DNA from 2 places in the Geobacillus sp. LEMMY01 genome. Region 2 is predicted to be linked to the other one. Evidence: a T-box and tRNA genes for the amino acid it is inferred to sense, from the RefSeq annotation. Region 2 holds a T-box; the other holds one or more tRNA genes.
What was found. A T-box is a leader RNA that pairs with one kind of tRNA and senses whether it is charged. The one in region 2 lies ahead of B1A75_RS00675 (valine--tRNA ligase), so its partner is inferred to be a tRNA-Val.
Positions count from the first base shown of each region.

Region 1 (12,397 bases), on a different contig from region 2:
CGCTTCGTTTGGCGTCAAGTGGTCGGCCGTTGATCCATGATGGAATTTTCAGCAGAAGGAGAGAGATGAGATGAAGAAACTGGAGACGTTGTTAGCGCAAATTGGCAACCGGAGCGAAACGGTGACGGGGACGGTCAACCCGCCGGTTTATTTTTCCACCGCCTACCGTCATGCCGGCATCGGAGAGTCGACCGGGTTTGACTACATCCGCACCGGCAACCCGACGCGCAAAATCGTCGAAGAAGCGATCGCGAGACTGGAAGGCGGCGACCAAGGTTATGCGTTCAGCTCCGGCATGGCCGCCATTCAGACGGTGCTCGCCTTGTTTGAGAGCGGAGACGAGTTTCTCGTATCGGCCGACCTTTACGGCGGCACGTACCGCCTGTTTGAGCGCGGCTGGCGCAAGTACGGTCTTGGGTTCCATTACGTCGATTTTACCGATCTCGCTGCGGTGGAAGCGTGTATCACCGAAAAAACGAAAGCGATTTTCTTGGAAACACCGACGAACCCGCTTATGCATGAGACCGATATCCGCGCCGTCTCCGAGCTCGCCAAGCGGCACGGGCTTTTGTTGATCGTTGACAACACGTTTTATACACCGGTGCTTCAACGCCCGATCGAACAAGGCGCCGATATTGTCATCCACAGCGCCACGAAATATTTAGGCGGCCATAACGACGTCTTGGCTGGCCTTGTCGTCGCCAAGGGCGAGGAGCTCTGTCAACGCCTGGCCGAGTATCAGAACGCCATCGGCGCGGTTTTGTCGCCGTTTGATTCGTGGCTGTTGATTCGCGGGATGAAAACGCTGGCGCTGCGGATGCGCCAACATGAAGAAAACGCCAAGCGCATCAGCGCCTTTTTGCGCGAACATGAAGATGTCACCGATGTGTTGTATCCGGGAAGAGGCGGGATGCTGTCGTTCCGGATTGCCGATGAAAAGTGGGTGAACGGGTTTTTAAAAAGCTTGCGCCTCATTACGTTCGCGGAAAGCCTGGGCGGAGTCGAAAGCTTCATCACGTACCCGGCGACGCAGACGCATGCGGACATTCCTGAGGAAATCCGCATCCAAAACGGTGTTTGCAACCGGCTGCTCCGTTTCTCGGTCGGCATTGAGCACGCTGACGATTTGATCGCCGACTTGGCGCAGGCATTGAAAAACATGAAAGAGGTGTAAGCGATGGAACGGGAATGGGCGTTTTCGACGAAACTGCTCCATAACGAATGGAAAGTCGACCGCGAGACGGGGGCGGTGAGCGTGCCGATCCAGCACGCCTCCACGTTCCATCAGTTCGATTTCGATTTATTCGGCAAATACGACTACAGCCGCTCCGGCAACCCGACGCGCGAGGCGCTCGAGGAAACGATCGCGGCGTTAGAAGGCGGCGTGCGCGGGTTTGCGTTCGCCTCTGGCATGGCGGCTATTTCAACGGCGTTTTTGCTTCTCTCAAAAGGCGACCACGTGCTCGTGACCGAAGACGTCTACGGCGGCACGTACCGGATGATTACGGAGGTGCTCGGCCGCTTTGGCATTGAATATACGTTTGTCGATATGACCGATTTGCGCGCCGTCGCCGAAAACATCCGGCCGAACACGAAAGTCATTTATATGGAAACGCCGTCCAATCCGCTGTTAAAAGTGACCGATATTCAAGGCGTCGTCAAGTTGGCGAAGGCGCATGGCTGTTTGACGTTCCTTGACAACACGTTCATGACGCCGGCGCTGCAGCGGCCGCTTGACCTTGGCGTCGATATTGTCCTTCACAGCGCCACGAAATTTTTAGCCGGCCATAGCGACGTCGTCGCAGGATTGGCGGTGGTGAAAGATGAAGAATTGGGAAAAGAGTTGTACAAACTTCAAAACGCGTTTGGTGCTGTCCTTGGCGTCCAAGATGCGTGGCTTGTGCTGCGGGGATTAAAAACGCTCCACGTTCGGCTGAAGCAGTCGTCTGAATCAGCGGCCGCCATCGCCAAGTATTTGGCTTGTCATCCAAAGGTCGAAGAAGTGTATTATCCGGGGCTGGATAACCACCCAGGCCATGACATCCAGCGCCATCAGGCGGCCGGGTTTGGCGCTGTGCTGTCGTTCCGCTTAGCCGATGAAGAAGCGGCTCGGACGTTCGTCCGAAACGTCCGCCTGCCGGTGTTTGCTGTCAGCCTTGGGGCGGTCGAGTCGATTTTATCGTACCCAGCGAAAATGTCGCATGCCGCTATGCCAAAAGAAGAGCGGCTCCGGCGCGGCATTACCGACGGCTTGCTGCGGTTGAGCGTTGGGCTTGAGGATGTGAACGATTTGATCCGCGATTTCGAGCAGGCGTTGTCGTTTGTGAAAGAGCGGCCGTCCGTCCCATCCACCTAGCAAGGCGCCGCACGGTATGCCCCTTGCGACGGGGGCGTACCGTTTGCACTGTTTGAAAGGAAGAAAGACGCAGCCTGAACCGTGCTTCGTGCTAGAAAGAAGGTTTGGACAGCGCTAATTAGGAAACCGCTGTGGACGAAGGCAAAAGTTGTTGTTCTACATATTGTAAAAACACATCGACAATTTCTTCATCCCATTGTGTCCCTTTTCCGTTCGTTAAAATGTCGGCAGCTTGGCGAATATCCATGCCTTTTCGGTACGGGCGGTCCGAAGTCATGGCATCAAACGCATCCGCGACGGCAATAATATTTCCAAATAACGGAATCTCGTCGCCTGCTAAGCCATCCGGATATCCCTTGCCATCGATGCGTTCGTGATGGGAGCGAATGCCGGGCAAAAGCGGTTCGATCGGTTCGATCGGCCTGACTTCTCGCAAAATGGCCTCCCCGAGGGCGGGGTGCTTTTTGATCCAGGCAAATTCGTCATCGCTTAATTTTCCGTCTTTAAGCAAAATGGCATCAGGAATGCCGATCTTTCCAATGTCATGCAGCAGAGCGGAGCGATACAAGGCATCCAGCTGTTCATCCGGAAGGGAAAGCTTTTCCCCAATCGCGAGCGCGTAACGGGCCACGCGCAGCGAGTGCCCCGCCGTATATGGATCGCGGGCGTCAAGCGCCGCCGTCAAGACGGTGATAAAGCTGTTGAGAAGCTCTTTGTTCATTTGGTCGCGGCTATGCACAGCATTGATCATATGGTTGAATCCTCGAAGCAAATAGGCAAATTCATCGGTATACACATTGTGGGCGACGGGTTTATACGTTTCGTTTTCCGCCCATTTCATATGAGTTAACAGCACGCTGACCGGCTCGTTGATTTCGTCAACTAACAAGCGAGTCAAGAAAACGGAAAATGCGATCGAAAACAGCAAAATAACGGCCGCCCACGGCCAGTATGACCAGTGGGATGCGTTCGGCCCTGTAAGCGACCATTTGATTTCGGTTGCTAGGCTGAACAATAAGACAGGAAATGTACTGCTGAACAAGACCGTCAGCTGCAATTTTGTTTTGAGTGACACGGGAAGCGGCGGATGCCTTTCATCGATCCTGCCAGCCTTCGTAAGCAAATACGCCATCAGCGGCCGGCAAGTTTTCGTTGTCAAGAAAAATTCAATCAACGCATGGAGCGACGCGATCAAAATGGCGCCGATAAAGGCGTACAAGATGTATCGATACGGAAGGGATAGCACATGGTGATGGATGCATAAAGCCGTCAGCCCCATGCCGGGAATCGACAACCCGAACAAATGTGGACCTAAAATGCGGCGCACCGCCAATATCGGCAAGCGGCGCGTTTGTTCCAGGGCCTTCGCGGCCAACCTCTCGTCCGGCTGTTTGGCAGCGAAAAATTGCCGAATCGGCGCCAAATCGCGGCGAAAAACGATCCACTCGGCCGCTCCCATGACCATTGTCGACAGCAACAAAATCCCTACCAGCCACTTTCCCTCCTGAAAGGAAACGCGGAGCGTCGTCAGCATTAATGTCGCACCAACGATGCCGACAGCGATGGCCGATCCAGTGATGTAATGGCGCAGCAGCTGGTGTACGAATGAACGATACATGTTTTTCCGCCTTTCTTCTAAGACTATGGGCTTATTTCTAATATACTGATTCTCGTTTGATAGAACAATGAGAATGTAATAGAAAAATGCGATGAACCCCCGCTGTAAGATCTCTTCCTCCGTGTTGGTTATTTGTCCGTCTGTGTGCCAATTAACATATTCGACTTCGCCGCCTCGCTTGGCCTTGATCGTTACGCCATCTCGACCGCCAGCCCGCAGCTTGACACCGACTTGATCGAAACAGCGGCCTTCGCTAAACAGCAACGCCGCCGCATCATCAAGCAATACGAAACCATCCGCTGCCGGTGCACCCAGTTCCTTCTTGTGCTGTTCGAGCGTGGGCTAGAGGTGCGCTTCTTCTTTTTTCACAATGAACACTATTTTTTTAAAAAAAGAAGTTGACAATCCGTATGTCTGTCTATATAATTAAAAATGTGTTCAACAGCGAACAATAACATATGATTCCGTAGCTCAGCTGGGAGAGCGCCACCTTGACAGGGTGGAGGTCGCTGGTTCGAGCCCAGTCGGAATCATCGAGCGAAATCCCTTGAGCTGGAAGGCTTCAAGGGATTTTTTATTTCATTTTGGCCGTCATTCGTTATGTTGGGTGACTTCGTGTGATTTTGAGAGCATTCCTTTTTGTAGAATGTCGAATCGTTCGTTAATTGTTCTGAATTGTGAAATGAAGGTGTGTGGGAAAGGAGGAGAGCCGCTTTGATCAAAGCCATTATTTTTGATTTTGACGGTTTGATTGTAGATACAGAAACAGCTTGGTTTGAGGCTTATAAAGAAGCGATGAATGTCTATGGTATGGATTTGCCTCTTGAACGTTTTGTTGAATGTGTCGGATCGGATAATGCGCCCCTTTATGAATTTGTCCGACAGCAGCTGGGGGAAAACTGCAACATCGAAGAAATTGAAGCGAAAGCCGCAAGCTTTTATCAGATAAAGATGAAAACCCCTCAGGCGCGTGAAGGGGTGAAGGACTATTTAGAAGAAGCAAAGCAATTGGGCTATAAAATAGCGATTGCTTCAAGTTCTAGAAAAGAGTGGGTGATTCATTATTTAAATAAGCTCGGGCTGCTGTCCTATTTTGAAGTGATTATGACAAGTGAAGATGTGGAGAAAATCAAACCCGCTCCTGACTTGTATCAAAAAGCGCTCGCTGCTTTAGATGTCCGTCCTGATGAAGCAGTCGTTTTTGAAGACTCTTTAAATGGGCTTCAAGCGGCCTTGGCCGCGGGAGTCAAGTGTGTCATTGTGCCCAATCCAGTCACACAGTCTTTAGCTTTCGAACAATACGACTTGCGGCTCAATTCGATGGCAGAAAAGCGTTTAGCGGAAGTGATCGAGCTGATCGAAGGATCATGATGGTCTTCGTGTACTATTGCTCGTTTGACTTTTGTTGCAAAACGAAAAGGCAAGGGACAGAAAAGAAATGAAAAATCATCAAACAAGGACCGTATACCTCATATCCGGCCCTGCTGGAGTCGGCAAGTCAACGATCTCAACAGCGTTGGCCAATACATTAGCGCATAGCGCGTATATTTCCGGCGATGACATCAGCCATATGCATATCAATGGACGGAAAAAACCGTGGGAAAGTAAAGAGGAACTTTCATTAATTTGGGATAATATTCTGAGTCTTGTGAGGAATTTTGTCCAATACGGCAATGATGTGGTAGTGGATTATATTGCCTTCCCCCAAGAAGCAATATGGTTGTCTGAAAATGTAAAAGATTTAAACGCAACGGTGATGTATGTTGTTTTGTGGGCAGATGCGAAAACGTTAATGCAAAGAGATGGAATGAGAGCTCCGGAACAACAAATGGGGGAACGCTGCCTCATTTTGCTGAATGAGTTTCATGCCTCAGGATTTGATCGAAAGCATCTTTTGGATACTAGCGAAAAAAATAGCGATGACATCGGCCATATCGTTTGCGAGATTCTGAATAGTCAAAGGTTTTGTGTTCATGAAACTTCTATGCATATTAAGGGGGAGAGGTTCATGCCATTAAAAGCAGGGGACGTCATGACGTTTGAGCGGACGTTTACGGTCGAGGATGTGAAGCGGTTTACGGAAGTTTCGGGTGATCGAGGCGTTCACCACGTTACTCCGGATGAACAGGGAAGGTTTGTCGTTCAAGGGTTGCTGACGGCGACGCTGCCGACAAAAATAGGTGGGGATTATAATGTCCTAGCCCGGACGATGAACTTTGCGTTTTTGCGTCCTGTGTTTACGGGAGATACAATCCGCTGTGACGTGAAAATTGAAAAATATGAACAGCTGGAAAACCACCGCATCGCCATCGCGGCTTCATTTGTCTGCACGAACCAGCATGGAAAAGCGGTGTTGACAGGTGATTTTGCGGGGGTGATTATGCAACTGTGATTCAATCGAGATCCGGATTTAATGAACACTGTGCCTGTCATCTGTCGAACTTAGAATAATATTTGGCGCCATGATATAATGGAAACAAAAAGCAAATGGAGTGAAGGCGCGATGACAACGCCGGAGTTTTCAAATCACAACTACACGTATGAAGATTATCTAAAATGGGACGGACAATGGGAATTGATTGACGGCGTGCCATATAGTATGGCTCCTTCTCCTTCGTTTACCCATCAGTATATTGTTGGTGAGTTGTATGCGGCGTTGCGGGATTATTTTCAACAGCAAGGATGCATAGTGGTCGTGGCCCCTTTTGATGTCATATTTGCTTCAAGCCTTGATGGCAAATCTGTGAAAAATGTGGTGCAGCCCGATATTTCCGTTATTTGTAACCGAGAGAAAATTACAGAAAAGGGATGCGTGGGCGCCCCTGATTTAATCGTAGAAGTGTTGTCTCCGAGTACGGCGTTAAAAGACCGAAATGAAAAATACAAATTATATCAACGGTTTGAAGTAAAAGAATACTGGATGGTTGACCCGCTGCATCGAACCGTCGAGGTGTACGGATGGCATAACGGAGTATATGAAAAAAGGGAAGTATTTGGAGAACAAGATGTGCTGGTTTCTTTTCTGCATCCAGATTTAAAGGTTTGCCTGAATGATGTGTTTCAGCGGTTATCATAAACGCGTATATGCCCACATGTTTAGAGCGGCTGTGGAAACGGACGCCCCATCTGGCGGTGATGGGGGCAAGTTCATCGTGGCGGGGACACGGGAGTTGCGTTACAGATGGAGAGGCTATTGCTGCTGGGAGAGCTTGCGGATTTGAAATAAGTGCTTGAACGCTCTCCCACCTACGCTCACGCTTCGAGGTGGGAGATTCTTGGGAACAGCCGCCCCACGGCAGGCTGTCAACCAAGCCATCCCCGTGCGTCCCACGGTTGGGCTGCCTTACTTACAAAGACAGCAAACGAAGCCCTTCATTCAGGATATTCCGGGCGGCGTTATGGTCCCGGTCATGTTCGGCTCCGCAGGTTGGGCACACCCACTCGCGGATGTCGAGCGACTTCACCTCCATTTGTCGATGCCCGCAGCACGAGCACAATTGGCTCGATGGAAAGGTGCTGTGGACACGGACCACCGTCCGCCCGTACCATTTCGCTTTTTTTGCATGTTCTGCACGCGCAAGTCCTCCACGCACACCACTTGGTTTTCGCGGATGAGGCGGGTGGACAGTTTGTGCAGGAAATCGTTCCGACAGTTGGCGATTTTCTCATGAAGCTTGGCCACTCATCCCCCCACTTACGCTCACGCGTGGAAGTGGGGGTCTTCTCGGCGCGAGATGATAAAACGGTTATTGACTGGAGCGTGAACGATTCCCGCTTAGCTTTGCTTGAAGCGGGAGGCTTCTTTCGGAACGATATGAAATGTTTGCGCGATTTCTTGCAATGTTTCCGACAAATTCGCTAATGATTGGGCTGATGATGTAATCTCTTCCATTGAAGCGACCTGTTCTTCAGCGGAAGCAGCCATTTCTTTAGACGTTTCCATCGTTTTTTCGGCTGTGGCTGCTAGTTCAGTAATGGTTGAATCCAATTCTTGAATGCCTGCTGAGAGCTGCTGTACGGACGCGGATACGTCTTCTAATTGTGCCGAAATCGTTTTGGTGTTTTTCAAAATGACATGAAACTTTTGGGACGTTTCTTGCGACGTGTTCATTCCGCTTTGAACGTTTTGAATGACGTCTCCCATGATCTGGGCAGTGTTTTCGATATCTTGCTGTATGCGAGCAATTAAATGAGCAATCTGTTTCGTTGACTCTTGGGACTGTTCGGCCAGTTTTCTCACTTCATCGGCGACCACCGCAAACCCCGCTCCGTGTTCTCCAGCTCTTGCCGCTTCAATCGCGGCGTTTAAAGCGAGGAGATTCGTCTGTTCAGCGATTTGGTTGATGATGTTGACGATCGATTCGATTTCTTTTGACCGCTCCTGAAGGGAGCGAATGACTTTTTCTGATTGGAGGACAGACTGTTGAATGGCGTTCATCTGTTCTACGGTTTTTTCCACAGATTTTCCCCCATCCTCCGCTTGGGCAATCATATGGACAGACAAATCGGCTATGGCTGTCGAACGATCTACGATACTGGCCACTCCTTTTGCCATTTGTTCCATGGATGCGGCCGTTGCGTCTGTTTTGCTGCTCTGGATGTCTGCCCTGTTCGCTACTTCTTGAATGCCTGCGGAAACTTGTTCGGTCGACAGAACGGTTTGTTCCGCGCTGGCTGTCAGTTCCTCGGCAGCTGCGGCGACTTGCTCTGACGCGGCTGTGACGCGTGCGAGCAACTCGGAAAGGTTGTCTCTCATTTTATTGTAGCTTTCAACAATTTGTCCGATTTCATCGCGTGCACCATCGTTCAGTGTGACAGTAAAGTCTCCTTCCCCGGCTTGCTGGAGCGCCTTGGAGACAGCATCTAATCTGACGCGGATGTGTCGTGTGAACCAAACCGTAACGCTTGCAGCGATCGCTAATACGGCAACAGCAGAAAGAAGCAGCATTCTGAAAAGCGAAGACACTACCGTGTTCACATGTTTTTGGGGAATTCCGACATAAAACATCCCTATAATCTCCCCATTATGGCTCTTAATAGGCATATATGCCGCTTGATACCATTCACCTAAAATTTCGACTTCCCGGAAAAAGGTGCCTCCTTCCTTTAACACTTTGTTGACGACTGGCTTTGGAGCCGTTGTGCCAATTGCTCGTTGGCCATGAAGGATGATATTAGTCGCTACTCGTGTATCGTTTTGAAAAATAGTGACCGTTCCGCCAATCATTTTTCCGATTTCGTCAACCAGCTGATTGTCGCCATTGATTTGGGTTTCTCCTTTATAGAGCATTCCGTCTTTTAACATCCAATTTCCTTTGTACTTCTCGTCTATGTAACGGTAAGCCAATATAAGGTTTGATTTGACTCTTTCCAGCGTTTCTTTTTTTATTCCTTCTTTGATCTGGATGCTTGCGACCGTCATAATCACTGTGGTCAATAAAACGATCGTACAGGAAAACATGACATTCATCTTTGTCCCCAGTTTGAACGATTTCAATAAACCTTCCCCCCCTAGTTTCTTCAAATATGTCTATAATTATAGTTATGAAGCCCTGCTTGATAAATAGTATTGCATTCCTAATCGTCTATGTTAGTTGATAAGGATAGCGTTTGCGTCTTTCGATACACGATCATGCATTTGATCGATAGCTGGGGGGCGCAATTTCCGGAAAGGCAGACAGCCTGCTTTTTTTGGAGATTCAGGAATGATAGAAAAGACTTTGATCCAATTTTATTTCTTTAAACTTCTATAAATAAAAGGGAATCTTAGTTTATTGCCATTTAATCATGAGGCGGGGGAATGCGCCTTGGCAACAGCAAATCCATTGACCGGTTTTTACACAAAAATTTTAGGATCCGCATCCAGGCAAAGTGGAAGTTATAAAAATTGAACCTATTGTAATTTCGTATCCTCTCGACAAAAATTGAGAAGATTTTTATCGAGAGGAAGTACTGAAAACGATCAACAGCTGCTATATAGTAAAAAATTTTAGTAAAAACATTGAATGTCTGTTATAATAATAATGGACAAAACTGAGTAGAATGGGGTAATGCACATGGCCACAATTCGCGACATTGCCAAACAAGCAGGCTATTCAATTTCAACTGTCTCGCGGGTGTTGAACAATGATCCAGATCTTTCGGTATCTGAGGAGACGCGGGAGAAAATTTATGAAGTAGCAGAAAAGTTGAACTACCGCAAGAAAACCATCAGAAAAGTGATTCGCAATATTGCTTTTTTATATTGGTTGACGGATAAAGAGGAATTAGAAGATGTGTATTACAAAACAATGAGGATGGAAATGGAAAAGCTGGCGAAAGAGTTTAATCTAGAGCTGCAGATGTATAAAATTTCAGATGGCATTGACCAAATTCCAGAGAACATTGAGGGGTTTATCGCCGTTGGAATTTTTTCGGATCGGGAACTTGAGCGTCTGCGATCGATTACGACGAATGGAGTATTTATTGATTTATCGCCCGACCCGCGCTGTTTTGATTCGGTGCGCCCGGATTTAACACAGATCACTGAGCGGGCGATCGACTTCTTTCTCGAGAAAGGGCATACGGACATCGGCTTTATTGGCGGGACGTATCCGAATCCGAATACAGGAAAGGATGAGATGGACTCGCGCGAGCGGGCGTTTCGAAATTATATGAAAGCAAAGGGGTTGCTCAAGGAAGAGTATATTTTTTGCCACCGAGGGTTTTCTTTTGACAATGGCTATGAACTCATGACCAAGGCGATTGAAACCCTGGGGGATCGATTGCCTACCGCGTTTTTTGTGGCGGCTGATCCGATTGCCGTCGGTTGCCTGCAGGCGTTGAATGAGCATCGCATTGCCATCCCTGACAGGGTGAGCGTCATCAGTGTCAATAACATCAGTATTACCAAATATGTTTCGCCGCCGTTGACGACATTTCATATTGATATTCATGAAATTTGCAAAAGTGCGATCGAGTTGTTGCTGGAGCGGATACAAAGAAAGAGAAAAATTGTCAAGACATTGCTGTTAGGGGCTGAACTCATCGTACGAAAAAGTACGAACTAGCCTCTTTTTTGTTTCGTAAATATTTTTATTAATTTTAGTAAAAAGTTGTTTACATTTTTTATTGTTGGTGCTATATTGAAGGTAGTTAAGCGTTTCCAAAAGAGAAGGAGGAATGGGGGAATGATGAGGAGTATTAGTAAACATCTTGCACTTGTGAGTGTGATGGCTTTTAGTTTGTCTTTAGCTGCATGTGGGCCTAAAGAAAATGCTAATCAAGGATCTCGTGCGGGAGAAAACAAAGAGAACAATGGAAAAGTAGAGCTCGTCGTTTGGGAAGACATTCAAAAAAGCGCGGGAATTAAAGATGCCATTGCCCAATTTGAAAAGGAAAACAATGTGAAAGTAAAAGTCATTGAGAAGCCGTATGCGAAACAAATTGAGGATTTGCGTTTGGACGGGCCGGCCGGCACTGGGCCGGATGTATTGACGATGCCGAGCGACCAGATTGGGACAGCCGTGACGGAAGGGCTCATTAAAGAATTGAATGTTGGTGAAGACATTCAATCGATCTACACGGAAGCCGCCATGCAGTCGCAAAAAGTAAACAACAAAGTGTATGGTCTGCCAAAAGCGGTCGAGACAACGACGCTTTACTACAACAAAGATCTCATCTCTGAAGAGGAATTGCCGAAAACGCTTGAGGAATGGTATGAGTATTCAAAGAAAGTGACAGATGGTAAAAAATTCGGCTTTTTGGCGCTGTTTGACCAGATTTACTACGCCCAAAGTGTGATGAGCGGATATGGTGGTTATATTTTTGGCAAGGACGAAAATGGGAATTATAATCCGAAAGATATTGGATTAAACAATGCCGGCGCTGTTGAAGGAGCTAAAATTATTCAAAAGTTTTATAAAGAAGGACTGTTCCCATCGGGGATGATTGGGGAGCAGGGGATTAATGTGCTCGAATCGCTGTTTACGGAAGGCAAAGCAGTAGCGATCATTTCTGGTCCGTGGAATATTGAGCCGTTCACAAAAGCAGGAATCAACTTTGGGGTGACGAAACTCCCAGCTTTAGAAAACGGAAAAAATATGAGCGCGTTTATTGGGGTAAAAAGCTACAACGTAAGTGCCTATTCAAAACATCCAGACCTTGCTGAGAAATTGGTCATCTTCCTAGCTAACGAAGAAAATTCGAAAAAGCGATATGAAGTGACAAAAGAGGTTCCTGCTGTCAAAGCTTTAGTGAATGATCCGATTGTGAAAAACAGCGAGGCCGCACGTGCGGTTGCCGAGCAGTCTCAGTTTTCTGAAATGATTCCGAACATTCCGGAAATGAACGAAGTATGGAAACCGGCTGATTCGGCATTACAAACGATTGCGACTGGAAAGGCGGAGCCAAAAGTAGCGCTGGATCAGGCAGTAAAAACGATT
Region 1 is NZ_MVKA01000052.1:1,815-14,211, reverse strand. Features, by position in the region: gene B1A75_RS18180 (methionine biosynthesis PLP-dependent protein) at 71-1,174, shown strand; gene metC (cystathionine beta-lyase) at 1,178-2,356, shown strand; gene B1A75_RS18170 (HD-GYP domain-containing protein) at 2,475-3,974, opposite strand; tRNA gene B1A75_RS18165 (tRNA-Val) at 4,435-4,507, shown strand; gene B1A75_RS18160 (HAD family hydrolase) at 4,692-5,345, shown strand; partial or broken gene B1A75_RS20450 (P-loop nucleotide/nucleoside kinase family protein) at 5,413-5,784, shown strand; gene B1A75_RS18150 (hotdog family protein) at 5,983-6,366, shown strand; gene B1A75_RS18145 (Uma2 family endonuclease) at 6,478-7,050, shown strand; partial or broken gene B1A75_RS18140 (zinc ribbon domain-containing protein) at 7,322-7,656, opposite strand; gene B1A75_RS18135 (methyl-accepting chemotaxis protein) at 7,750-9,471, opposite strand; gene B1A75_RS18130 (galactan degradation operon transcriptional regulator GanR) at 10,031-11,023, shown strand; gene ganS (arabinogalactan oligomer ABC transporter substrate-binding protein GanS) at 11,147-12,397, shown strand, end outside.
Region 1: it has a tRNA-Val gene. The T-box ahead of B1A75_RS00675 (valine--tRNA ligase) is inferred to sense a tRNA for this amino acid. The anticodon was not compared.

Region 2 (18,802 bases):
CGAGTTGATCGCCGACATTCATGTATAGAATCGGATTGCGGAACGCCATGCCTGTAAGCGGTACGTACGGATCAATCACACGAATCGTTGCCGTCGCTGACGCATTTCCTCCGTCTGTCGAGCGGACAGTGATGGTGACCGTTCCAGGCTTTAGCGCTGTCACGGTTTCGTTTTGCACCACGGCGATCGTATTGTCGCTCGATGACCATGCCAACGTTTTGTTCGTCGCATCGCTCGGAACGATCGTCACTGGAATCGTCTGCGTATCTCCGACATTCATCGTCGCCTGATATGAACCAAGCTTCAGTTCTGTAATCAGCTTTGTATACGTAAACGCTGCGCTCGTTAAACCCGTTCCTCTCGTCAATCCTCCTGACGCCTGCACATTCACCGTGTAGGAACCGTCATTGGAAATGGCAACAACATACGGCGACGAGAGCGGCGTCCAAGCGGATGCCACCCCATTTCGCACTGCTTGGTACTGATATGACACCCCTTCACCGGCTACCAACCCGGTTATTTTAACGGTCGGCGCCTCATAAGTCGTCGCTCCGTTTGGCACGACGCCATTGGCTGTCACAACGGAAAGATGGGGTTTAATGTACACCGGTACCGTCTGGCCGTTGCTGTACGTGACAAGCAGCACGCCATCATCATTCGGGTCATATTGCAGCGCTTTGACAGGTAACGGCAATAATCCATATGAATTGGAATTAGAATTGGGATTCGCCTGTCCGACAATGTCGTCTGATAAAGCAGAAAATTTGTGTTTTGTGATAGTACCCTTTCCATCCCCTTCATAGTAAAAGTATGGAAAATCATCCAAACGAACTGTCATGCCGATTCGTTCCGCCGGCGGAACGAGCGTCGATGTTTGGGCGCCATAACGGCTGTCGGTGAATGTCACCGAAGCTGGCGGCAATTGAACACTGTTCATGGCAAAGTCCGCCTGCATCACCCATTGCGCCGAGAGCGTCAGTTTGTTGAGCTGGCTGTAGTCGAACGTTTGATTGGTGAAAGACCATTTGGCATAACGCTTGCCATTCTCCACATAGGTTGTGACTTTGTCATCGGGAACAACGGAGATGCCATCGGGCAGTTCTTGGACAATGCTCACATTGCTGATCGTCCCGGTCGCATTGCCGACATACCCGACAAGCGACAACGAATACGTAGCCCGGAAGCGGTTGTCGTCGCCATCGGTGGCCCCGCGTTTGATTAAGCTCGTGACATCATTGGTCAACCCTTGCAGCTTCACCGTTCCAGTAAACGACGGCGGCGCTTCATCTTTGACAGTGACGGTCACCGTTTTCGTCACAGCCGGCTGTGGTTGGCCATACACATCCCGATACGTCAGTTCAGCATTGAACGTATATGTCCCTTTTGCTTTAAATGACACGGGAATCGGAACTGTCACCGGCGCCGGTGTGCCCTGGCCAACTTGGTATGGGATGGAAAACGAAATATACGCGTTTTGCTTGTTTTCATCCAGCCATACTTGGCCGTTTTCCGCAACGGCGACATTGCCGCCAAACGACGAAAGCGGGATGCGGATCGTTCCGGTGATCGCCGGCGTGGTGGCAAGCTGGGAAAACTGTTGGAACAAGGCGGTCAAATTTTGCGTCGTTCCTTGCCGCGCCTCGCCGCCGGCAGTCGCTGAAAGCGACCGTAAATAGTCCATATCGACTTCATCATTGTCGCCGAAGCCGATTGAGTAAAGAGTGATATTGTTCATCCCGAGCGTTTTCGCCACCGCTGTGGCATCGGCTCGGATTTTCCCTTCGATGCCGCTGTAAGTGAACGAATAGCCGTTATCCCAAGACACCCGCCATCCATTGACATAATCTTGCCCGTCGCTGTAAAATTGGCGAGAATATCCTTTGTTGTCGGTAAAACGGATACCGGCAGTCCGTCCATCGCTGTACAATTCGTATGTGACCGAAAGAGAATCGGTTACTCTATTCCCTGTATACTGATATCCGCCCCAAAATTTCGGTTTAACCTCCCGGTACGTAATCGTATCGACTGTATTCAACACCGTCGGCATGCCATCCGTTAAGAAAATGATATACTTTTTCCTCGTTGGGTCCGTGAAATACGACTTAGCAAGAGACAAAGCAGCCGAATAGTTCGTTCCGCCGCCGGCGGTCAAGCTGTTGCCGGTATTGAGAATGGCATCAAGCTGACTTGCAACATTCGAGTACTTCCCAAACGGAACCACACTTGCTTCCCGCACTCCATCGGAAAACGGAATAAGAGCAAAGCGGTCATTTTGGTTGTAATTGGACTTAAAGTAGTTGACCGCCGCTTGCAGAGCGGATTTGGCGCTTTGCAGCTTCATTGCCGTCATCGACCCCGACACGTCCATGACAAACACGACATCGATCGGCGGGCGGATGATTCCTGAAACAGCGCCTTGTGGAACGAGCGTCACATCGAGCCGGCCTTGGGCATCGCCGTTTGGCGGCTTGGCGTACTCTGATTGTGACGAAGAAAACTGCAATTGAAGCGATGGCAGAGAGGAAGAAGCGGCTTGAACGGCAACCTCCTTCCCACCTGTGCAAAACATGAGCAAAAATGCCCAGACCGACGCTGTAAGAGCTTGGAAAAACCTCCTTTTCCTCATGTTCCTCTCCCCGTTTCATGACAAATTGCCTATTTTTCTTTATCTTCATTATACCATTTCAAAGACGTTGTTGATAGCAAATTTTTCTTACGCAAGCCGTTTTTTTACTTCGGAAATAAAGTACAAAGACCCCGTAATCAGCAACATTTCTTGAGCCGACAAACGTGTTTTCTGCTCACCGATCCACTCCTTCCAACGATGAACAGTCGCCTTATGCCGATGGGATGAAAGAGCAGCCAACTGTTCCGCCGCTGCCGCGCGCGGAAAATCAAACGTGGTAAACGTGATCGTATCCGCGAGCTCATCAAGCCGTTGAATCATCCGCTCAAGCGGCTTGTCTGTCAGCGCGGCGAACAAGACATGGACGCGTTTGTCGGGATAATGGGTGCGCACCGTCTCCACAAGAGCGCGGATGCCCGCTTCGTTATGGGCGCCGTCGAGGATGATCAGCGGATGGTCGCTCACCCGCTCAAACCGGCCGGGCCAAGCGGCTGTGGCCAGCCCATCGGCGATATGCTCCGGATCGATCAAAAACGAATAGCCAAGGCGCAATAGTTCTGCCGCCATCACCGCCACCGCCGCGTTTTCGACTTGATGGGCGCCGGGCATAGAAATGCGCAAATTGGGATACTCGGCAAACGGCGTCATGACGGAAAACTGCTCCCCTTCCGCCGTCGCCTGCCGGTCGGAAACGGTGAAATCGACGCCGAGACGATATGTTTTCGCTTTCCGCTCCGCCGCCGTCTTGGCGATCACATCCCACGCCTCAGGCTCGTTGACCGCTGTCACAAGCGGAACCCCTGATTTAATGATCCCCGCTTTTTCCGCGGCGATCTGATCGAGCGTATCGCCTAAGATGTTCATATGATCGTAGCTGACGTTCGTAATGACGGAAAGGAGCGGATAAATGATGTTGGTTGAGTCCAAGCGGCCGCCGAGACCGACTTCAATGAGCACGATGTCTTGAATGTTTTTTTTGCCAAAATAATCAAGCATCATCGCCGTGATCACTTCAAATTCGGTCGGTCCGCCAAGTTCCGTCTGTTCCAATTCGTCCGCAAGCGGTTTGATCGTTTGCACAAGCTCCACGATCTCTTCATCGCGAATCGGTTCGCCGTTTATGCTGATTCGTTCGTTAAACTGCTCGACATACGGCGAGGTGAACGTGCCGACCGAATAGCCCGCCGCTTGCAAAATGGAGCGCAAATAGGCGACCGTTGACCCTTTGCCGTTCGTTCCCCCGATATGGACGGCGCGGACGCGGCGTTCCGGATGCCCGAGTTTTTCCATCATCCATTCCATCCGTTTCAATCCTGGTTTCATGCCAAGCCGCAGCCGCCCGTGAATCCAAGCGACCGCTTCTTCATACGTTCGAACCATGTCCATCATCCTCCTTTTTCCATTGGTGTCTTGCCGCCCCCTGCCGGCTTCATGCGGCGGATGCGCCACACATCGAGAAGCTTGGCGAAAGCGAGTATATGTTGACAACAAACATTTTCTCAGAATATGCCAACCTTCCATCATGATCCATCGAAAAAGACGAATCCACAGGAAAGCGGATTCGTCTTCATCATAATCAACAGCAAGATCGTTTGTCTACCGTTTGAGCTCGGCGAGGCGCGCCTTGACGGCTTCGCGTTTTTCCATGTAATCTTGCCGCTTGCGCCGCTCTTCTTCGACGACATGAGCCGGCGCTTTCGCCAAAAAGCCTTCGTTCGCCAGTTTCTTTTCGACGCGCTCGACTTCTTTGTTCCATTTGTCAATCTCTTTTTCAAGCCGCTTAATTTCTTCCTCAATATTGATCAACCCTTCAAGCGGCATGATGAGCTCGGCGCCGGTGACGACCGCCGTCATCGCTTTGTCCGGCGCGGGAACGTTTGTATCGATCAAGAGCTCGCTCGGGTTGCAGAACCGCTCAAGATAGGCGCGGTTTTTCATGAGCGCCGCCCGCACTTGTTCATCTTTCACCTTAATATAGAGCGCAATCGGCTTGCTCGGCGGCGTGTTCACTTCGGCGCGGACGTTGCGGACGGCGCGGATGATGTCGACGAGCATCCGCATTTCTTCCGCCGCTTCTTCGTTCGACAGCTCAGGGCGCACTTGCGGCCACGGAGCGACGGTGATCGATTCGCCTTCATGCGGCAAGTTTTGCCAAATTTCCTCGGTAATGAACGGCATGAACGGGTGAAGCAGGCGCATCGTGTTGTCGAGCACATACGCCAACACGGAGCGCGTCGTCTTTTTCGCCGCTTCGTCGTCACCGTAAAGCGGCAATTTCGCCATTTCAATGTACCAGTCGCACAAGTCGTCCCAAATAAAGTTGTACAGCGTGCGCCCCGCTTCGCCGAATTCGTATTTCTCAGCAAGCTTCGTCACCGTGTCGATCGTTTCGTTGAGGCGCGTTAAAATCCAATGGTCGGCGACCGTTTTTTCGCCGCTCAAATCAAGCTCCTCGTACGTCATGCCGCCCATGTTCATCAAGGCAAAGCGCGAGGCGTTCCAAATTTTGTTGGCAAAATTCCACGTCGCTTCAACTTTTTCGGTGCTGAAGCGCAAGTCTTGCCCCGGCGAGCTGCCGGTCGCCAAGAAGTAACGGAGCGCATCGGCGCCGTACTGATCGATCACATCCATCGGATCGACGCCGTTGCCGAGCGATTTGCTCATTTTCCGCCCTTGGGCATCGCGGACAAGACCGTGGATGAGCACGTCTTTGAACGGGCGCTTCCCGGTGAATTCGAGCCCTTGGAAAATCATGCGCGACACCCAGAAGAAAATGATGTCATAGCCGGTGACAAGCACATCAGTCGGGTAGTAGCGCTTGTAATCCGACGATTCCACATCCGGCCATCCCATTGTCGAGAACGGCCAAAGCGCCGAGCTGAACCACGTATCAAGCACGTCGGGGTCTTGCTCCCAGTTTTCAATGTCTTTTGGCGGTTCATGGTCGACGTAAATTTCACCCGTTTCTTTATGGTACCATGCCGGGATGCGATGCCCCCACCAAAGCTGGCGCGAAATGCACCAGTCGCGGATGTTTTCAAGCCAATGCAAATACGTTTTTTCAAAACGCTCCGGCACGAACTGCACTTTGCCGTCGGTTTGCTGGAGCTTGATGGCGGCTTCGGCGAGCGGCTTCATTTTCACAAACCATTGCGTCGACAAATACGGCTCGATAACAGCGCCGCTCCGTTCACTGTGACCGACTGAGTGCACGTGCTCCTCGATTTTAAAGAGGACGCCTTGTTCTTGCAAATCGCGGACGATCTGCTTCCGGCATTCAAACCGGTCAAGCCCTTGGTATTTCATGGCGTTTTCATTCATCGTGCCGTCTTCGTTCATGACAAGAATGCGCGGCAAGTTGTGGCGGTTGCCGATTTCAAAGTCGTTCGGGTCGTGCGCCGGCGTAATTTTGACCGCCCCGGAGCCGAACTCCATATCGACGTATTCGTCGGCAATGATCGGAATTTCGCGGCCAACGATCGGCAGTTTTACCATTTTGCCGATCAAGTGCTTGTACCGCTCGTCATCGGGGTGCACAGCAACGGCCGTATCGCCGAGCATCGTTTCCGGACGGGTCGTCGCCACTTCAATGTAGCCGGAGCCGTCAGCGAGCGGATAGCGCAAATGGTAGAGCGCGCCTTTTACTTCTTTATAAACGACCTCAATGTCTGACAAAGCGGTTTTCGTCACCGGGTCCCAGTTGATGATGTACTCGCCGCGGTAAATAAGCCCTTTCCGGTAGAGCGAGACGAACACTTCGCGCACCGCTTTTGAGAGCCCTTCATCGAGCGTGAACCGCTCGCGCGTGTAATCGAGGCCAAGCCCTAACTTCGCCCATTGGCTGCGAATATGGCCGGCGTATTCTTCCTTCCACTTCCACGTTTCTTCTAAAAATTTTTCCCGGCCTAAATCGTAGCGCGACAGCCCTTGCTGGCGCAGCTTCTCTTCCACTTTCGCCTGGGTGGCGATGCCGGCGTGATCCATTCCCGGAAGCCACAGAACGTCATACCCTTGCATCCGTTTCATGCGCGTAATGATGTCTTGCAGCGTCGTATCCCACGCGTGCCCCAGATGCAGTTTGCCGGTGACGTTGGGCGGCGGGATGACGATCGTAAACGGTCGTTTGTTCGGATCACCGGTCGCTTCAAAAAATTTTCCTTTCAGCCACCATTCGTAGCGCCCCGCTTCGACCGCGCGGTGGTCGTATTTGGGCGGCATCGACACTTCGTGCTGTGCCATGTTTCATTTCCCTCCTTCAACATGATGGACAATGCGGCCGACGGCGGCTTCCCACTGAGCAATGCCGCGCAGCCGGCAAGCAAAAAAGCCCCTTTCATCCAAAAAGGACGAAAGGAGCTGCTTTCGCGGTACCACCTTTTTTCTTAAGCCCAAAGGCTTAAGCGCTTCATTGGCATAACGGCATGATGCCGGCTTCCTCTACTCGGCAGCAGCGCCTTTCAAAGAAGCAGCTCAAGGGCGACCTTCCAGCAGCCGTCATCCTAGGAAATCTCGCAGCTTCTGATTTCCCTCTCTGCAGGCGCGGACCGCTGTACTCCTCCCCGTCTTCGCTTTTGTCATCATTGTTCGATTATTATACTACCATTGTCCATCATCTTTGCCAAGTTTTTATTTATTTATTCCATCCGTGTGCATTTGGTGACAAACAATCGCACGTTTCATATTGTATAGTAAACCGGAGAAGGAGGGAATGTCGATGCGGCGATTCAACCCGTATTCGTGGCCGCCGTGGCTTCGGCAAGTGCGCGCCGTCTGCGCCCAAGTGATCATCCCGCTCACCATTTTTCAAGCGATCCGCACCATTTTTCTGCCAACGACGTTTGATGTCATTTTATTGGCCATCTTCGTTTTCATTGCCGTGGCGCTCCATTTGGAATGGATTTAGTGCGACGCCGTTTTGTTTGGCTGGATTCAAAATCCATTTAATCATTGCTGCTTTCATCCGCCGGCGGTTCGTTGTCCACCGCTTCTTCCTGCTGCCGCGCGGCGTCGCGTTGGACAAGGTGCATAACGAGCGCCTCCGTATTTTTGAACGCCAAATAACGACGCTGCAACGCGGCCACATATTCCCGTTCGTTCCGCTCGTTCCGCGAAGCGGCCTCATACCTCTCCAAACAGCGGACAAACCCGCGCGGCTCCGCCAAATGGCTGTATAAAAACGCCCGCTCTCCGTCGGACAGCGGCAGCTCCTTCTCGTACTCCTCCATCCCTTCAAGCCACTCGCGCCCAAGCGGCGGCATTGTCTGTACGTGAAAACGGAGCGCGGCGATCACATCAAAGAGCGGTGAATTCCAATGCGCCCGCTCCCAACTGATCCAATACGGCGGGATATAGTGGGAGAGGCGCGCTTTGCCGTGCACCCAGGCGATGCGCCATTGCTTCGTCTCTTTGAGCGTCTCTTCCCACACATCGAGCCGTTCTTCAGCGAACGAGTACGCGCGCATCACCTCATGGAAATATGTGCAGCATTGAAGCTGAAACGGAGACATGTACCACGCCGCTTCGTACCGCTCAATCCGTTCTTCCCACACCGTCCGCGCCCGTTGCCATTCGTCCTTTTTTTGCTTTCGGTACGCCGCCGCCTCTTCCTCACTCACCTCGATCGTGCGGACGGTGGCGCGATGGAGGCGGGCGAGTTCGCGAAAAAAGGAGCGAACGGCATCCTCATCCGCTCTCGCTTCGCCATGATGCCAGGCTTGCAAATAATAAAGACGGCCGCCTTCTGTGGCAAACAGCGACCGCTGCCGCGTCAGGTAAAGCGGGAGACAACGGGGACCGCCATGCTGAAGAGACTGCCAAACGGCGGCGGCTTCTTGCTCGCTTTCGAGCGGCTTTAAAGCAAAAACGCCGCGGTTCGTGTATACCTTGACGGCTTTGCCTCGCTGCTCAATGCGCACTGGTCGAAGCCCATACTGGACGAGCACAGCATCATATCGGTCAGACTGTGCGGCCATCGTTACGCCCCCTTATCAGCAAAAGAAACGGAAAGCGTCCCTTTCATGAGAAAGGACGGCTTCCCGCCATGGCCGGAATATATAGCAGCTGCCCCTCGTGCACGTCATCTGGGCTTTCCAAATCATTGGCGCGCAAAAGCTGCGAGACGGTCACATCATACCGTTCGGCAATCTTGTCCAATGAATCTCCTTGCTGGACGATGCAAATTTTCAGTTTCGTAAACTCTTCCGCCTCGCTTTTCGCAAACAATTTCGTCAAGTAAAGCGCATTTTCGCTTTTTGTTTTCGTTTCTTCTTCCTCTTCTTCCTCAACCGCCTTTTTCGCCGCCCCGATCGATACCTTCGCCTCAGTTGGCGGCAGCAGCGAAGCGATGTCTTCCTCCGTCTGTGCGCTGACCACCTTCGTTTCCGTCTCAAGCGGCAAAAACGGCTCTTTGGCCTCCTCTTCTTCAGCCCCCGTTTCTTCATGACGCAAGGCGGCTGGCTCCATGACGGAAACCGTCGTTTCGCCGGCGGCCAAAGCCGGCTGTTCATCCGCCTCATCGGCGAGATCATCCACGGAAGCAAACGCTTCCTCACCGGCCGCTTCCTTGCGGGCGATCGATTCAAACGGGGCAAACAGCGGCTCATCGTCCTCCTCATCGTCCGGCAAATCATCGCCAAGCGGCGCTTCACTGATGCCGCTGATCGAAATGTCGGCAGTGATCAGCAATCTTCCGTTTTCATCCAAATCATAATCAAACGATTCAACCGTCACGTACACATCCTCAAGGGAACGAATGCGGTTTTTTGGAATCGTAATATCGATTGGAAAACGGTGCGACAGTTCGCTGATCCCGTCTTCGCGCACCGAAATGTGCTGAATGAACCGATAACCAGCCAGCTCAAACACGTCGTCATCCGCCTCGACGAGCCCTTCGCCCGCCTGACGAAATTCACCGTTTAGCTCGAGCGCCCCACGGATCGTAATATATTGGTCGTACTCATCGACGGAAATGACCGGATCAAGAGAAATGGATAAAAACTCGGCGACTTCCTGTCCTCTTTTAAACCAGACCGATTCTTCCAATGAAAAACGCAAATACGATTGCTCCAACCGGGCCTCCTCCTTCCGTCCCTTCGGCAAATGGTTTTGATGACATTATCCATTGTATGAACGGAAACGAGGCGGTATGATAAAAAATTGGGCTGCCGACGGTCGGCAGCCCCTTTCCTTATCCGCGCAGACGGGCAAACACCCGCTCAGCAGCGGCAATCGTATATTCAATATCATCATCACTGTGCGCCGTCGACAAAAACAGCCCTTCAAATTGCGACGGCGGCAGGAAAATGCCTTCATTCGCCATTTCCCGATAATAGGCGGCAAACAGCTCCAAGTCGGACGTTTTCGCTGTCTCGTAGTTGACCACCGGCTCGTTCGTGAAGAAAAAGCCGATCATCGACCCAGCGCGGTTGATCGTATGCGGGATGTCGTATTTCTCTGCTGCCTGATGAAGCCCATCCGCAAGGCGCGCCGCTTTGCGGCCAAGCTCTTCGTACGTTTCCGGCGTCAGCTGGCGGAGCGTCTCGTACCCGGCCGTCATGGCGAGCGGATTGCCGGAGAGCGTGCCGGCTTGGTACACCGGTCCGCTCGGCGCGACAAGCTCCATGATCTCGGCTTTGCCCCCGTACGCCCCGACCGGCAAGCCGCCGCCGATCACTTTGCCAAGGCACGTCAAATCCGGCTCAACGCCGTAATACCCTTGGGCGCAATGGTAATCGACGCGGAACCCGGTCATGACCTCGTCGAAAATCAATAAAGCGCCGTATTGTTTCGTCACCTCGCGCAACCCTTCCAAAAAGCCAGGCACTGGCGGAACGACGCCCATGTTGCCGGCGACCGGTTCGACGATCACCGCGGCGATGTCTTCGCCAAACCGCTCAAACGCATAGCGGACGCTGTCCAAATCGTTGTACGGCACCGTGATCGTATGCTGGGCGACCGATTCCGGAACGCCCGGGCTGTCCGGCAAGCCGAGCGTCGCCACGCCGGAGCCGGCTTTAATGAGCAGCGAATCGCCGTGGCCGTGGTAGCTGCCTTCGAATTTCATGATTTTGTTGCGCTTCGTATAGCCGCGCGCTAAGCGGAGGGCGCTCATCGTCGCCTCCGTACCGGAATTGACCATCCGCACGATTTCCACCGACGGCACCCGCTCAATCACGAGCTTGGCGAGCTCATTTTCAAGCAATGTCGGAGCGCCAAAGCTCGTCCCTTGTTCCGCCACCCGCTTCAACGCTTCAACGACTTGGGGATGGGCATGCCCTAAAATGAGCGGCCCCCATGACAGCACGTAATCAATGTACTCATTGCCGTCAATATCGTAAATTTTCGATCCTTGGCCGCGCGCCATGAAAATCGGCGTCATCCCGACCGACTTGAAGGCGCGCACCGGGCTGTTCACCCCGCCCGGCATCAATTTCACCGCTTCTTCGTAAGCGGTTTTTGACCGTTCGTAGCTTCGCATGCTTCCGCCCTCCTCTCTATTCAGCCAGCCAGCGGGCGACATCTTTGGCAAAATACGTAATGATCAAATCCGCGCCCGCCCGTTTCATCCCTGTCAACATTTCCATGACAACCGGCTTCTCATCGATCCAGCCGTTTTGCGCCGCCGCCTTGATCATCGCATACTCGCCGCTCACGTTATAAGCGACAAGCGGCAGCGGAAAACGGTTTTTGATGTCGCGGATAATATCCATGTAGGCAAGCGCTGGCTTCACCATCAAGAAATCAGCGCCTTCTTTGACATCCGACTCCGCCTCGCGAAACGCCTCAAGGCGGTTGGCCGGATCCATTTGGTACGTCTTCCGGTCGCCAAACTGCGGCGCGCTGTCGGCGGCATCACGGAACGGGCCGTAAAACGCCGAAGCGTATTTGATTGCATACGACATGATCGGCACATACTCAAACCCTGCTTCATCAAGCCCACGGCGAATGGCGGCGACAAAGCCGTCCATCATGTTCGACGGCGCGATGATGTCGGCGCCGGCTTGCGCTTGGCTCACCGCCGTTTTGGTGAGGAGCTCGAGCGACGGGTCGTTCAGCACACGCTCGTTTTCGACGACGCCGCAATGGCCGTGGCTCGTATATTCACATAAACACGTATCAGCAATGACGACTAGATCTGGGTGTTCGGCTTTGATTTGGCGGATCGCCCGCTGAACAATCCCTGTTTCGCAATACGCCTGCGAACCGACTTCATCTTTTTCATTCGGCACGCCAAACACCATGACGGCGGGAATGCCAAGCTTGGCGATGTCGTCCACTTCCTCGGATAAGCGGTCAAGCGATAAATGGTAAACCCCTGGCATCGACGGCACTTCCCGCTTAATGCCGCTGCCCTCGACCACAAACAGCGGGTAAATGAGATCCTCGACACGAAGATGCGTCTCGCGCACCATCGCCCGAATCGCAGCCGTTTGCCGCAAACGGCGATGGCGGTCAAATGACAGTGCCATTCATCGTCCCTCCATGGAAAAATATTGTTCCATCGCTTTGATTATACCATCCGTGGTGTAATCCGTCGGACAAATATGGACTGGAATGCCCGCCCGCTCGGCCGCTTCTTTCGTCACCGGTCCGATGCAGGCGACCGCAACACTGGAAAGAAGGGCATCCGCTTCTTTGTCGAGAAGGCGGACAAGGCTGTCAACCGCCGACGGGCTCATCAAGGTGACCGCATCAAGCTCCCGCCGGCGCAACAGCGACAACAACCGCTCCCGGCCGCTTTCGTCAGACGCGGTCTCATACACCGTGAGCTCGTCGACCGCGGCGCCGGCGTTTCGCAACGCCTCAGGCAAGGTCGGGCGCGCCAAATTGCCTTTGACAAACAGCACCCGGTCGCCTTGTTTGACGCGCGGCATGAGCAAGTCAGCCAGCCGTTCGGCGGTGTAATCATCCGGCACGAGCGCCGGGGAAAGACCATGCTCGGCGAGCGCCGCCGCTGTTTTCCGGCCGACGACAGCCATCTCCGGCAGCGGCCGCGGCAACGAAACATGCGGAAAAAAGAAGCGGACGGCGTTCGCGCTTGTGAAAACGAGCCAACGGTATTCGCCAAGCCGCTCAACCATAGAAGCGATTTCTTCCGGCGCCGTCGCCGGTCGAATGACAATGAGCGGAAGCTCGACTGGAACGGCGCCAACAGCACGCAGCTTGGCAGAAAATGACGCGGCCTGCTCCTTGCCGCGCGTCACGAGCACCGTTTTGCCGGCGAGCGCGCTGTGTGTCATGATTGGCTCAACTCCTGTTTCACCCGCTCGATAAGCGCTTTCGCCCCTTGTTCGATTAAGACAGCGGCCGCCTGCCGGCCGACGGCCTCCGGATCGGCGCCCGTGACCATTTCTTTATACTTTTCTTTTCCATCCGGCGAAGCGACAAGGGCCGTGAGGCGCACCATACCGCCGTCTGCTTCGGCGTAGCCGGCAATCGGCACTTGACAGCCGCCTTCCATTTGCTGCAAAAAGGCGCGCTCCGCCCGAACAGCCCGCTCGGTTTGCTCGTCGTTTAACCGGCTGAGCCATTCGCGCAATTCGTCATCATCCTCCCGGCATTCGATCGCCAGCGCCCCTTGGCCGACCGCCGGAACACAGACATCAAAAGGAAGATAGTCGCTGATGACGTCATCGCCCCAACCCATGCGCGCAAGACCCGCCGCCGCCAGCACGATCGCATCGTACTCTTCGCTTTCGAGCTTCGCCAACCTTGTGTCAATATTGCCGCGAATCCATTTGATCGTCAAATCCGGGCGATAGGCAAGCAGCTGCGCCGAACGGCGCAAGCTGCTCGTGCCAATGACCGACCCAGGCGGCAAGTCGGAGAGCATCCGGTTTCCTTTGCTGACAAGCACATCGCGTGCATCTTCGCGGCGCGGAACCGCGCCGATCACTAAACCTTCGGGCAGCACGGCCGGCATATCTTTCATGCTATGGACCGCCATATCGATGCCGCCGGCGAGCAATTCATGCTCGATCTCTTTCACAAACAACCCTTTGCCCCCGACTTTCGAGAGCGTAACATCAAGCACCCGATCTCCTTTCGTGACGATTTCTTTCACTTCAAACGTAAACGGCGCCCCAAGCTGTTTCAATTCGTTGATCACCCACTTCGTCTGGGTCAAGGCAAGCTTGCTGCGCCGCGAGCCAACGACAATGTTCCGCATCTCGTTCCACCTCAATTACGAATACCAAAAATGAAATTTTGACAAACTGCCAAACAAGAAAAAGTTGACAAGCAAAAATAAAAACGAACCGATGTTCCATAGCGCGATCGCCTTCCCTTGCATCTGCCGGACGGCTCGCTTGTAAAAATAGACGCCATAGACGAGAAAAACGACAAACGACCCGAGCACTTTCGCATCATACCAATGGAAATGGTCGATTTGAATGTACGCCCAAATCACGCCAAGGATGAGCCCTAATAACAACATAGGCAAGCCGAGCACATTTAAAACATACGACAAAAAATCAAGCCGTGACAAATCCGCCATGCGCCAAAGGCGCGCCCCCCACTTTTTCTTTTTCAGCAAACTGTACTGCAACATGTAAAGCACCGAAAACAGAAACGACAGCGTAAACGCCGCATACGCTCCGAGCGAAAGGGTGATGTGGATGATAAGCAGCTCCGAAACGAGCCGCTCCGCAACAGCCGGCGACTGCGAAGACGGTGCGAACGTATGAATGGCCAAAATAAAAAAAGCAAGCACGTTCGTAAAAAAGACGATGAAATCGACGCGCAGCAGCCGATTGATGACGAGCGACAGCGTAATGAGCAGCCAGGCGTAAAAATAAAGCCCTTCCGACATCGTTAAAATCGGAAAGCGCTTCGTCTCAATGATGCGAGAAACAAACGTCACTGTCTGCAAAAGCCAAACAATAGAAAGCAACCAGAAGGCGATGTCGTTCGCCTTCCGGTTTTGTTGCAAAAAATCGATGAAATAGAAAAGGATCGAGGCGATGTAAAGCAAAATGGACAGCTCATACAACAGCGCCACCATCCATCCCACCTTACAGCTGCCATGATGGGCGGGCGGCACGGACCGCTTCCGCGTCTTGTTCATCGCGCTGCTCGGATTTCGCCTGCTGCATGCGCCGCTCGGCTTTCACCGCATCTTCGATATTGAAAATTTTCATAAACAGCTGAAGCGCCTCCTCGGCATTCGGGCCGGCGGCGAGTTCCTTCGCCTGCAAAATCGGATCGCGGAGCAGCTGGTTAATAATGCTTTTCGTATGTTTGTTCAACACTTTCCAATCGCGCTCCGACAAATGCGGCAGTTTCCGCTCCAAACTTTTCATCGTTTCCGCTTGGATGGCCAGCGCCTTTTCGCGCAATGCGGCGATGACTGGCACGACGCCGAGCGTCTGCATCCATTGGCTGAACGCCATAAGTTCCGCTTCGATCATCGTTTCAATGCGAGCCGCTGCCTTTTGCCGTTCCGCCAAGTTGGCCGCCACCACATCTTGCAAATCGTCGATGTCGTACAAAAACACGGTTTCCAAATCAGCCAACGCCGGATCCAAATCGCGCGGCACCGCGATGTCAACCATAAAGAGCGGGCGGCCTTTGCGCATTTTCTCAAGCGGCGCCACCATTTCCTTCGTCAAAATATAGCCTTTGGCTCCCGTCGAGCTGATGACGATATCCGCTTCCAGCAAAGCGCATGACAATTCGCCGAGCGGCTTCGCCTCGCCGGCAAACTGCTTAGCAAGCTGTTTCGCTTTTTCAAGCGTCCGATTGACAACCGTCACCTTCCCGACGCCGCTGCCGCACAAGTTTTGCGCCGCCAGCGTCCCCATTTTGCCGGCCCCGATAATCAAGACGTGCTTGCCGGCAAGGCGGCCGAAAATTTTCTTCGCCAGCTCAACCGCCGCATAGCTGACCGATACAGCGTGCGCGCCGATGCCCGTTTCCGAGTGGGCGCGCTTCGCAAAGGTCACTGCCTGCTTGAACAGATGGTTGAAAATCGTGCCGCTCGTCCCGATCTCTTGAGCGAGCAAATAGCTGTCTTTCACTTGCCCTAAAATTTGCGTTTCCCCAAGCACCATCGAATCAAGGCCAGCCGCCACGCGGAACAAATGCTGGATGGCCGCCTCTCCTTCAAGCACACGCAAATACGGAGCAATCGCTTCCACTCTAACGCCAAACCATTCGGCTAAAAATGCTTTAATATAGTAACGGCCGGTATGCAGTTGATCGACCACTGCATAAACTTCCGTCCGGTTGCACGTCGAGACGATCACATTTTCGAGCACGCTTTTTTGCTTGGCGAGCTGTTTCATCGCCGCACCGAGTTCCGCTTCCGCAAACGCGAGCTTTTCGCGGATTTCTACAGGGGCGGTTTTATAGTCGACGCCAACGACTACGATTTGCACGATGCCATCCCCCTTATTGACCGAATCCCTTCTATCATTATATCACAACCGTCCATCGTTCCGGTTTGAAAAAATTGTGAACATGCCTCCAAAGCTATGCTAAACTGTAGACAGTGATCATTCTATCATAAACATGTCCAAAAGGGAAACGGAGGACGCGACGATCATGAAAACCCGAACGGTATTCGCCGGCATCTTGTTCATCGGCCTCGGGCTGTATTTTCTCGCCGGACAGTTGGAATCCCCCCTTTTCCATTTCTTCCAAGGGTGGCCGGCCTTGCTTGCCATTTGCGGCGCGGCTTTGCTTGGCCAGGCGCATTCAGCGCGCGAATATGCTTACCTTTTCCCCGGCTTTCTTTTACTCGGATTTGGCGTTGAGTTGCTCCTTGCGGGTGCATTTTCGTTCTGGCCCCGCGGCGTGAACATGTTTTTTTTCCTCATCGCGCTCGCTTTTTTCGCCAGCAGCCGCAAACAAAAAGGCGGGGCCGGCTTTGGCGTGCTTTTTTTGCTTCTCGCTGTCTTGCTGACGTTTTCCGGGCGCGGCCAGCCATTCTTTCACCTCGTCCAAGCCGGACTTTCCTCTGTCTGGAAGTTTTGGCCGCTCGGACTCATCGCCATCGGTATCTATATATTATGGGCTAGGCGAAAATAGCCTTGGAAGCGAAAACACCAGCCGAATCGCTGGTGTTTTCGTCATGAGGCCACAAACGGCAAAAGCGCCGCCCATGCTTCATCTTTCCCTTGCCCGGTCTCGGCGGAAAACAAAATGAGCGGGTCGCCGTCAGCCATCCGCAGCGTCTCGCGCGCGATTTTCGCGTGTTTTTGATGCTTGCCGCGCGGCACTTTATCCGCTTTCGTCGCGATGACGATCACCGGGATCTCGTAATGTTTCAAAAACTCGTACATCATCACATCGTCTTTCGTCGGCGGATGGCGCAAGTCAACGAGCAGGACCGCCGCCTTGAGCACCTCGCGCGTCGTAAAGTACGTCTCCATCATTTTCCCCCATTTTTGCCGCTCCTGCTTCGACACGCGGGCGAAGCCATAACCTGGCACGTCCACAAAGTAAAACGAGTCGTTAATCAAATAAAAATTCAACGTCTGCGTTTTGCCTGGCTTTGAGGAGGTGCGCGCCAAATTTTTCCGGTTGATCATTTTGTTGATGAATGATGATTTGCCGACGTTCGAACGGCCGGCGAGCGCCACCTCCGGCCGTCCGCCGTCCGGATATTGTTCCGGCTTGACGGCACTGGTCACAAGCTCTGCTTTCTTCACATTCATCGCTTCCACCCCACCAACGCGTGCGGCAGCACCTCATCGAGATGGGAGACGAGCACAAAGCGCAAGTCGCGCTTCACCGTTTCCGGAATGTCAGCCAAATCTTTTTCATTGTCTTTCGGCAAAATGACTGTTTTCAATCCGGCACGGTGGGCGCTTAACGTTTTCTCTTTCAGCCCCCCGATCGGAAGAACGCGGCCGCGCAGCGTAATTTCCCCGGTCATGCCGACAAAACGGCTCACCGGCTTGCCCGTCAAAGCGGAAATGAGTGCGGTCGCAATCGTAATGCCGGCCGATGGCCCGTCTTTCGGCACCGCGCCTTCCGGAACGTGGATGTGAATATCATATTTCTCATGGAACTTCGGATCAATGTCAAGCTCCTCAGCGCGCGACCGCACGTAGCTGAACGCCGCTTGCGCTGATTCTTTCATGACATCGCCGAGCTTGCCGGTCAGCACGAGTTTCCCATTGCCTGGCGCGAGCGACACTTCGATTGCGAGCGTATCGCCGCCAAACGCCGTATACGCCAGCCCGGTCGCCACGCCGACTTGGTCTTCCGCCTCCGCTCGGCCGTAGCGGTATTTTCGCTTCCCTAAAAATTCCTCAAGATTGTTTTCTGTGATCACCACCCGCTTTTTCTCGCCGGAAACGATGAGGCGGGCCGCTTTTCGGCAGATAGCGGCGAGCTGCCGCTCAAGCTCCCGCACCCCGGCTTCGCGCGTATAATGGCGGATGATATCGAGCATCGCGTCATCGCGAATTTGCAACGCCGCCTTTTTCAGCCCGTGCTCGGCGATTTGTTTCGGCAGCAAATGCCGCTTGGCGATATGCAGCTTCTCCACTTCTGTGTAGCCTGGTATGTGGATCACTTCCATCCGGTCCAAGAGCGGCTGCGGAATCGCCGCCAAATGGTTGGCCGTGGCGATAAACATGACTTTCGATAGATCGTACGGCTCTTCAATGTAATGGTCGCTGAACGTATGATTTTGCTCCGGATCAAGCACCTCCAGCATGGCCGCCGATGGATCGCCACGGAAGTCGCTCGACATTTTGTCGATTTCATCGAGCAAGAAGACGGGGTTGATCGTGCCTGCTTTTTTCATCCCCTGGATAATGCGTCCCGGCATTGCGCCGACATACGTGCGGCGATGGCCGCGAATTTCCGATTCGTCGCGGACGCCGCCGAGCGAAACACGGACGAAGCGGCGGCCGAGCGCTTTGGCGATCGAGCGGGCGAGCGACGTTTTGCCGACCCCCGGCGGTCCGGCGAGGCAAAGAATCGGGCCTTTTAACGATTTCGTCAGCTGCTTGACGGATAAAAATTCAAGCACCCGTTCTTTCACTTTATCGAGCCCGTAATGCTCTTCGTTTAAAATCGCTTCCGCCCGCTTAATGTCGTGGATGTCTTCCGTTTCTTTCGACCACGGCAAAGCGATGAGCCAATCGAGGTAGTTGCGAATGACTGCGCTTTCCGCTGAGGTCGCCGGAATTTTTTCATAGCGGTCAAGCTCCTTCAATGCTG
Region 2 is NZ_MVKA01000001.1:124,046-142,847, forward strand. Features, by position in the region: gene B1A75_RS00665 (VWA domain-containing protein) at 1-2,626, opposite strand, end outside; gene B1A75_RS00670 (bifunctional folylpolyglutamate synthase/dihydrofolate synthase) at 2,714-4,006, opposite strand; gene B1A75_RS00675 (valine--tRNA ligase) at 4,223-6,865, opposite strand; T-box leader at 6,966-7,201, opposite strand; gene B1A75_RS00680 (hypothetical protein) at 7,341-7,529, shown strand; gene ysxE (spore coat protein YsxE) at 7,567-8,598, opposite strand; gene spoVID (stage VI sporulation protein D) at 8,642-9,694, opposite strand; gene hemL (glutamate-1-semialdehyde 2,1-aminomutase) at 9,813-11,102, opposite strand; gene hemB (porphobilinogen synthase) at 11,119-12,093, opposite strand; gene B1A75_RS00705 (uroporphyrinogen-III synthase) at 12,094-12,864, opposite strand; gene hemC (hydroxymethylbilane synthase) at 12,861-13,793, opposite strand; gene ccsA (cytochrome c biogenesis protein CcsA) at 13,809-14,627, opposite strand; gene hemA (glutamyl-tRNA reductase) at 14,638-16,002, opposite strand; gene B1A75_RS00725 (LiaI-LiaF-like domain-containing protein) at 16,169-16,654, shown strand; gene yihA (ribosome biogenesis GTP-binding protein YihA/YsxC) at 16,696-17,283, opposite strand; gene lon (endopeptidase La) at 17,280-18,802, opposite strand, start outside.